DNA from 2 places in the Shewanella sp. ULN5 genome. Region 1 is predicted to be linked to the other one. Evidence: riboswitches for the same ligand, from Rfam matches in the RefSeq annotation. Region 1 holds a riboswitch; the other holds the start of a gene.
The links. Region 1 has a riboswitch for thiamine pyrophosphate ahead of thiC (phosphomethylpyrimidine synthase ThiC). Riboswitches for the same ligand answer to the same signal wherever they lie in the genome.

Region 1 (4,579 bases):
TTTGCTAGGAACTCGGCCAGCTAATGGTTTTTCTTGGTGAACGTCGTCTACAAGGAATACCACAAAATCATCAGCTTCTTTGCGTTCTTGAGCTAATACGTCATCAAGTTGTGCGAATGAGCCACGGCCGAAAATCATTTTTGGTACACATTTAAAATTTTTAAAACTCATTACAACACTCTCCAGTTGAGATATTTACTGTAAAAAGTACTGTCACCTCAAAGGAAGTGACAGAATTAAAGGCTAAATTACGCAAAAGCACGTTTGATATTTTCAATACGTTCAGCAATTTGCTCGTCAGTCCAAGACAATTTGATCAGCATCGAAATGGTGCGGCTCATAATGGCATCAGACTTTGGTGTTTTAATTTGAGTATAATCAGGGCGATCAGCGATAAGCATGATAGGTAAAGCAGCAGGGGCTTTTAATTCCTGAATGTGTTTCCAGTTTTTCAAGTAGTGCCAGTTGTTAATATACCAGTAAAAACAACCATCTACTTTGTTAGCAGCCAGTTTTTTGTTGATTTCAATGGTGCGTTCTTCTGTTGGTAAGAAGAAGGTTAAGAAACCGGCAGAGTCACCCTGTGGATCCGGAATTTCACGGAATGTCACTTCAGGAATGCTGGCCATGGCATCTTTGATGGCTTTTTTGTTTTTACGCTGAATTGCGATAATTTTATCTAACTTGCGTAACTGAGCTAAACCCATAGCAGCATTCATTTCAGAAATACGGAAGTTCAAGCCCATAATAGGGTGGCCTTCAGCACCACGATCGTTACCAACATGGTCATGGCCATGATCTGAGAACATGTGGCTATGGTTGTAGATTTCAGTGTTGTTAGTGACTACTGCACCACCTTCACCACAAGTGATGGTTTTTACTGAGTCAAATGAGTAACAACCTACATCACCGATAGTACCTAATGCTTGACCTTTATAACTGCCACCAATGGCTTGGCAAGCATCTTCTAAAATGACTAAGTTATGTTTTTTACAAACGGCTTTAATCTCGTCCATTTTTGCCATAGAGCCACACATATGGACCAAGTTGATGGCTTTAGTACGAGGAGTAATAACGGCTTCAATGCCTTCTGGTGATAAACATAAGGTTTCATCAATTTCAGCAAAAATAGGGACAGCGCCTGCCATGAAGACTGCTTCAACTGAAGCAACAAAGGTAAATGGTGGCACGATAACTTCATCACCAGCGCCAATACCCGCAGCAGCCATAGCGGTTTGAAGAGCGGCTGTGCCACTTGATAAAAGATGAGCATGTTTAACATTCATCTTTTCACAGAGTAACTGCTCCATGTCGCGAGTTTTCCAGCGATCATTGCGCATGTGGTCAAAGTTGTAACGGAAGGTAAAACCGTTTTCCATTACATCAGCGACTTCCTGCTTTTCTTCTGGACCGAATAATTCAAAACCTGGCATGGAAATTATCTCCTAAAATTCTACGCATCTTTGCGTTTACATAAACCCGCTAATTATAACTAGGTTAATGGGGAGACTGCGACAGTTATTGAAAAATAATTCATTTTTCTTTAGTGCTGTAGATTAATTAGTCTAACCCGCGCCTCACAGTAACATATCACCATCTTTATTTAACGATGATTTGGGTGTGATAAGGCATGTATTTAAGCCGAACTGCAAGTTAGCTGATGAGGCCCAAAAGCCTTAACTTGCTTACACTAATAGCGGCGAGTCACAGCAAATAGCTGCTTCAGTGTCGAGGTGAAATTTAAAGTAAGTTATTGCCTCAAATATTGAGTGATGATTGCTGGATAACAGTAATATTTTTAACAGAGGGTATATAAGAGGTGAATCTGAATACAACAACAGACGCTAAAAAAGCGCATGGATTATAAGGGGATAAATATTTAATCTGATTGGTATGACTTGTTTTTAATGAATAATTCTGATTATACTGCTGCCATCTTGTCGGAGTGCCATTAAGGCTGAGACCGTTAATTCGGGATCCGTTGAACCTGATCAGGCTAAAACCTGCGTAGGTAACAAGCATAATAATCTTTAGCGATTATTCATGCGTAAAACTGAAGTGGTTTTACCATACTCACTTCGTTTTACCCGTGTTTCCTCCTTTCGATTATTGACAGTAACTTGAGTCTCACAGTGCTTTTCAACCTGTTATTCATATTGCTGGCTCTCAACACATTTTCCTCCAGACAAGCAACTTTCTCTCATTTAATTCGAGGTTGCTCATGTCAAATCGTCGCCAAACCCGTGCTAGCGCACAAGCTTTTATCGATACCTTAAAACCGTTACAACATCCTAACTCTGAGAAAATTTACCTCTCTGGCAGTCGTGCTGATCTTCGGGTGGGAATGCGTCAAATACTGCAAACCGATACCTTAATTGGTGGCGATGAGCACAATCCAATTATGGAAGCTAATCCTCCGATTAAAGTGTATGACTGTGCTGGCGCCTATTCTGATCCTCAGGCAAACATTAATGTTCGTGAAGGGCTAGCAAAGTTAAGACAAAGCTGGATTGAAGAACGTCATGATACCGAGCAGCTCGATAGTGCAAGCTCGCATTTTACCCAGCAAAGATTAGCCGATGATGGTTTAGACCATTTACGTTTTGATGCATTGGTTCCACCACGCCGTGCCAAAGTCGGTAAGCGGGTAACCCAAATGCATTATGCTCGTCAGGGTATTATTACCCCAGAAATGGAATACATTGCCATTCGTGAAAACATGGCAAGACAAGACATTGCCGACACAGTGTTAACCCAAAAAGCACAAGGCGAGGCGTTTGGCGCAGAAATTGGCGCATTAATCACCCCAGAGTTCGTGCGCAGCGAAGTGGCAAGAGGCCGAGCAATCATCCCGCTTAACATCAATCATCCTGAATCAGAACCTATGATTATCGGGCGTAATTTTTTAGTTAAAGTGAACGCCAATATTGGTAATTCAGCAGTAACATCTTCAATCGAAGAAGAAGTGGAAAAGCTGGTTTGGTCTACTCGTTGGGGCGCTGATACCGTGATGGATTTATCGACTGGGCGCTATATTCATGAAACCCGTGAATGGATCATTCGCAATTCCCCCGTGCCTATTGGCACAGTACCGATTTATCAAGCACTAGAGAAAGTGAATGGCGTGGCTGAAGATCTCACCTGGGAAGTCTTTAGAGATACCTTAATTGAACAAGCCGAGCAGGGCGTTGATTACTTTACCATTCATGCTGGAGTGTTATTACGTTATGTGCCGATGACGGCAAAACGCTTAACTGGCATTGTGTCCCGTGGTGGTTCAATAATGGCAAAGTGGTGTTTAAGTCACCATAAAGAAAGTTTTTTATATGAGCACTTTCGCGAAATTTGCGAGCTGTGTGCTGCGTATGATGTGTCATTGTCTTTGGGCGATGGTATGCGTCCAGGCTCGATTGCTGATGCCAATGATGAGGCACAATTTGCAGAACTTGAAACCTTAGGTGAACTGGTGAAAATTGCCTGGGAATATGATGTACAAACCATCATAGAAGGTCCTGGGCATGTGCCTATGCAGCTTATTAAAGTGAATATGGAAAAACAATTAGCCCATTGTGATGAAGCGCCATTTTATACCTTAGGCCCACAAACCACAGATATCGCACCGGGTTATGACCATTTTACTTCTGGTATTGGCGCCGCCATGATGGCCTGGTATGGCGTAGCGATGCTGTGTTATGTCACCCCCAAAGAGCATTTAGGCTTACCCAATAAAGAAGATGTAAAACAAGGACTCATTGCCTACAAAATCGCCGCCCATGCCGCCGATGTGGCTAAAGGGCATCCGGGAGCGCAGGTAAGAGACAACGCATTATCAAAAGCGCGATTTGAATTCCGTTGGGAAGACCAATACAACCTTGGACTTGATCCTGAAACCGCCAGAGCCTTTCACGATGAGTCATTACCGCAAGAGTCGGCTAAGGTTGCGCATTTTTGCTCTATGTGTGGGCCTAAATTTTGCTCGATGAAAATTACTCAGGATGTACGTGAATATGCCGCGAAGCTTGAAAAACAAGCCGAGCAAAAAGTAGAGGTGATTTCACCTGCTGATTATCAGTCTTACCAAACAAGCGGCAGTAAAGTTGATGAAATTGCTCAGCAGATGGCGCAAAAATCAGTTGAGTTTAAAGCAACAGGCTCATCGCTTTATCATCCTAAAACGCTGGTTGAGGTTGTGGAATAATGTCTGCCACGGATATGTTGTTGCCGTTATCTGCGGCTGAAACGCCCAGTCGCCAGCAAAAATCAGTGAATAAAATCGTCTGGTCGATAGCGGGATCTGATAGTGGCGGCGGTGCTGGTATTCAGGCTGATTTAGCCACTATTCAAGATTTAAATTGCCATGCATGTACGGTGATCACTACGCTGACGGCGCAAAATTCGGTCAATGTTAATTTGGTCGAGGCGGTATCTGAGGCAATGTTATTTGCGCAACTGGATAGCCTGTTGTCAGATATGCCACCAGATGCAATCAAAATTGGTTTAATTGCTAATCAGCAGCAAGTAAACCAATTGGCACAATGGTTATCAGCTTCTATTGTGAAGGCTAATCGATACGTGCCGA
Region 2 (4,579 bases), on a different contig from region 1:
AAGCAAAAAGTTTTGATTACTTAATCCTGCTGAAAGCAATTCAACATGGACGCAATCGCTGATTAGTTGACTTAATTTTTCCGCTGGTAGCTGCTCAACTAAAAGCTGAATAACCTTTACTGGTAATCCAGCTAATGCTTTGTTCTCTAGCACTTCAGTGAAATTAGCCATGCTGTTGAGCAGGCTGGGCATCTGATTGAAGATCCATAACCCACATTTTTCGCCACATAAAATATCCTGCGATTGCCATAAATACATAAACGACAAACAATGCTGTGGTTAACATGAGTCCTTTACTGAAATATAAATAAATAGACACAGTGTTAATCACTATCCAGTAAAACCAATTTTCAAGCACTTTTTTGGCTACTAAGTAGGTAGTCATTACCGCAAAACAGGTTGTTGCTGAATCCAAATATGGAAATGAAGCCTGGGTATAATTGGCCATCAAATATCCAACAACCAGAGAAACGAGTAACGTAATAGATACCAACATAAAATGGGTGCTTACAGGCCAACTGATAATAGGCGAGCCTTTGTCATCAATATGGTGTGCAACTCCAACATCAGGTTGCTGCATCCACATCCAGTAACCGTATAACGCCATCGCCATATAATAGACATTGAGCACCGATTCCATAAGCAATGAGACTTTCCAAAAAAGCACCGTGTATATTGCCGTACTGATAAATGCCGCCGCCCAACACCAAATATTTGTTCGCATCGCCAATACTAAATACACAATGGCTAATAATACTGCAACCGCTTCCCATGCGGTCATGACTCCCGCTTCACTGATAATTTGGCTAATAGACTGGCTAATTTCAGACATATTGCTACTCGCTGTGGGCTAAATTAAGTTCACCACCAATAAATTTACACACAAAAACCGCTTTGCCCCACTTTTCATGGGCAGCCTGCATCTCAATAGCCAGCATCGACATAACATCTGCATATTCACCACATACTTGTGTTGCCATGGCGTTTGTCACGCGCTCGATATTGCTATAGCTATCAACTCGACCGATGAACCACTTGATTGGATCCAAATAGTTTTCATTGAATGGATACATGCTAATTTCTGCGGTTAATTTCATCATTACACCTTAAAAATAATTGGCGACACCCTAAATAGGTGCCGCTCTGCGGTTGCCCTAGTTCGGCAAGCCATAAATTAAATTACATAAACTTATAGTCGAACGTCACGCCAACCTGACGTGGGTCACCATATCGAATGTACTGTTTGTCAGCCCAATCTAAATCTGGCTCATTACCAAAATAGAAGCCGCGAACGCCATAGTTTTCATCAAATAGATTGCGGCCCCAAAGATAAGCCGACCAGGTTTGTGTTTCATAACCTAAACGGGCATTAACAATATTGTAGGGATCCGATTTTGATTCATTACTATCTGAGTAGTAAAACTCGCTCTTACCACTGGTATTGATATTAGCAAACCAACCTGAGTCAGCGAGATAAGTGATGCCAGCGCTGTAAGTGAGGCTCGGCGAATGAGCTAACTCACGACCAGATAAATCTATGGTATTGCCAGACTTGTCTTGATAACTGTAATCACCATATTCGGCTTCTAACCAGCCTACGCTGCCATAAACTTGCAAATTCTCAGTGGCATACCAATTAAGATCAAGCTCAGCGCCATAGTTACTTGAGCTGCCAGCATTTTCGGTAAAGAGAATAAATCGCTGAGGGTTTTCAGGATCTTGTAATGATGCTGCCACTTGTTGGTCTTCTCTATCCATAAAGAACAACGCAAAATTACTGTCTAACACACCATCAAGCCACACCGACTTAAGACCGATTTCGTAGTTATACAAGATTTCGGTATCGAATTCTTTTTTATCGGCCAATTCCGCTGGCAAGGTCATATTAAAACCACCCGCTTTATAACCACGGGCAACTTTTGCATAAGTGTTGTGTGAATCATTTAACGCTTTAGACAAAGCAATATGGCCGCCCCACATATCTTCAGAAGGCTTGAAGTGATCTTGATTTGTATCAGAGTATTCACTGTCGCGGCGTTCAAAACGAAGGCCGGTCGATAATAGATAATCATCACCTAAGTGACTGTCTAGCTGAGCAAAAACTGCATAATTTGTCGCTTCGTAATCAGATTGCAATACTTCATCTGGCCAAGTGTTATATTCAGAATATAAGTCGTTATCTTCTTTTAAATTCATGGCATAAACGCCAACTAACCAATCAGTGGAATCATTAAAAATACGGCTGGCTTGATTTGAAGATAAACGAAATTCCTGTGATATTGTTTTACGTTTACCGGTTTTATCCCAAATATAGTCATAAACACATGGCTCTGTGCCAGATTCATTCCAATCACTATCATAAGCTGTGCATTGCTTGCTAGCCCAATAATCAGGGTTAGCCCAATCACCATCATAAGCATGCTGATGATCCGTATTTGCAAATGAGGTTAAAGACGTTAGCTCAAAATATTTAGCGCCTGTATAAGAAAGTTTGAGTCCAACACCTGTGGTTTTCTGATTATCAACACCCGGTTTATCGGTTAAAGTATTTGTGCCATTGTTATCCAATGTCCAAGCATCATAACCATTATCAAAGTCGGCGTATAAGAAGGTTAAATCTGCTTGTAAATCATCCGTCGCATACCAACGTAATTTAGCTCGCGCACTCAATTCATCTCGCTTGTTGGTATCATCACGGTCTAAATAAGTGTTATTTTTGAAACCATTTTGATCATGTTTTTCTACCGACACACGATATAAAAGCTTGCCTGAATCTGTCACAGGTCCTGAACTAAACCCTGAAAACGTCTGTAAGTCATCATCACCTAAACTGACTTTAACACCGTTCTCAAATGTATCTGTCGGGTCATTACTTTTAAGGTATATCAAGCCCGCAAGTGCATTAGCGCCATATTGCGTTCCTTGTGGGCCACGTAATACTTCAACCTGTTGCATGTCATACATACTCGACACCATGCCAAGGCCGGATAAATCGATATCATCAACAATAAACCCGACTGAAGAATTAGGTGCACCTTGGTATTGCTCTTGCTCACCAACACCACGAATTTGGAAGTATTTAGGACGAGAACTGCCCCCTGACCAGTTAAAGTTGGCAATAGAATTTAAAACATCTTCAAAATGTTGCGCCCCCTCATCGGCTAATTGTTGTGCATCAATAACCGTCACGCTTGAAGGCATTTTATCTAAGCTAACATGGCTAAAATCAGCGTTAACGACAATCACTTCCATTTTTTCGGATTCAGGGGCCACACGTTCAACAGACTCAGTTGCGGCCATAAGATTACCAGCATAAAGGGCAGACATAACTGCCAATGCGAGTGGTGTTTTAAGCAAAGATTTTGTTTTTACAGGGAGCATAGGACCTCAAATATGTATTTTGAGATCCGGCAGGTAGCGATAAAGAAGTGCACATCCATGACATCGAAGTGGCCCATTCCTACGCCGGTATTAGCCGGATCAGGTTCTAAGGGTTCATCTTGCGATATCTCAGTTTTCTTAATACTGTCAATGATTGACGTTCAGAAAACACCCCTTGGCGTCAGGGATTATATCTTAAATTTAACAAGGTAACAGACAAAACTAATACTTTTTTATCACTAAAAAATAAAGCCTGATGATCAGGCTTTATTGGCAAGTGAATCAATTTCTAATTAGAAAATGCTTTACGTACATAAACTTCAAATCGACTTGCTGTTGCATTCGGTGCAACGGCATTGACTTGTATTTGTTGCTTACCATGCAATTTTAATGATTTCCAACTTGTCGCTTCATCTTCTATGGTAAAGCCACTGGCATCAAACCAAGTAAACTTGTATTGCAAACGTAAATCAGTCGCCACTAAGCTACTAATTTGCGCCGCGGCTTGAATTAAATCTGCAGACTGACGTGAAGTAATATTTGAAACTGACACTTCACGACTAAACGAGTTGTTATCTACCCGAATCTCGCCCTGCGAGTTAGCCGAAATACCTGAGGTATGATTAGCACAAGCGGCAAGTAATAAGCTGATGGACAATATGATCAAATAGGTAATCTGTTTCATTTTTATTCCTTTATATGTTGACTCAATCAATCAAAAAATGGGCCCTAGCGGTGGCAATTAACTGCTTGCGGTTATTTTGCCAACAGTTGATATTGACATTTGCAACACGTCTACCCTGTCGAGTGATTTTGCACTCAGCAAAGGTATCCTGATGTAAACCCGCACGTAAATAATCGATTGAAAAGTCGACTATCTTAGGCACTTTTTTGGCTTGCATGAATACCATTAATTGCACAATGGCAGACATCTCCATAAATCCTGCTATCACGCCGCCGTGAATAGCCGGTAACACCGGATTACCAATATTGTCATCCTTCGCGGGTAACTTAAACACCATTTCATCGCCAAAACGCGCTACCGACATACCAATAAATTGCGAGTAAGGAACCTGTGCAAGCAAGTAGCTGTAATCATTTAGTTCAATGGCTCTTTTAACCACATCCTGCACATCTAGAGATGGACAATCGATTTGTTCAGAAGGCTTATTCATATCAGTCATTTTTCACCTCTGGC

Region 2: linked by a shared signal. The riboswitch ahead of ORI98_RS16745 (TonB-dependent receptor) and the one ahead of thiC (phosphomethylpyrimidine synthase ThiC) in region 1 are both predicted to bind thiamine pyrophosphate.

Annotation. Positions count from the first base shown of each region.
Region 1 is NZ_JAPJEE010000002.1:173,645-178,223, reverse strand. Features, by position in the region: gene kdnB (3-deoxy-alpha-D-manno-octulosonate 8-oxidase KdnB) at 1-171, opposite strand, end outside; gene kdnA (8-amino-3,8-dideoxy-alpha-D-manno-octulosonate transaminase KdnA) at 249-1,433, opposite strand; TPP riboswitch at 1,932-2,031, shown strand; gene thiC (phosphomethylpyrimidine synthase ThiC) at 2,222-4,198, shown strand; gene ORI98_RS02825 (bifunctional hydroxymethylpyrimidine kinase/phosphomethylpyrimidine kinase) at 4,198-4,579, shown strand, end outside.
Region 2 is NZ_JAPJEE010000023.1:21,052-25,630, forward strand. Features, by position in the region: gene ORI98_RS16730 (phosphotransferase) at 1-192, opposite strand, end outside; gene pnuC (nicotinamide riboside transporter PnuC) at 164-832, opposite strand; gene ORI98_RS16740 (hypothetical protein) at 837-1,097, opposite strand; gene ORI98_RS16745 (TonB-dependent receptor) at 1,180-3,381, opposite strand; TPP riboswitch at 3,440-3,567, opposite strand; gene ORI98_RS16750 (YcfL family protein) at 3,671-4,066, opposite strand; gene ORI98_RS16755 (PaaI family thioesterase) at 4,089-4,565, opposite strand; gene ORI98_RS16760 (PaaI family thioesterase) at 4,558-4,579, opposite strand, start outside.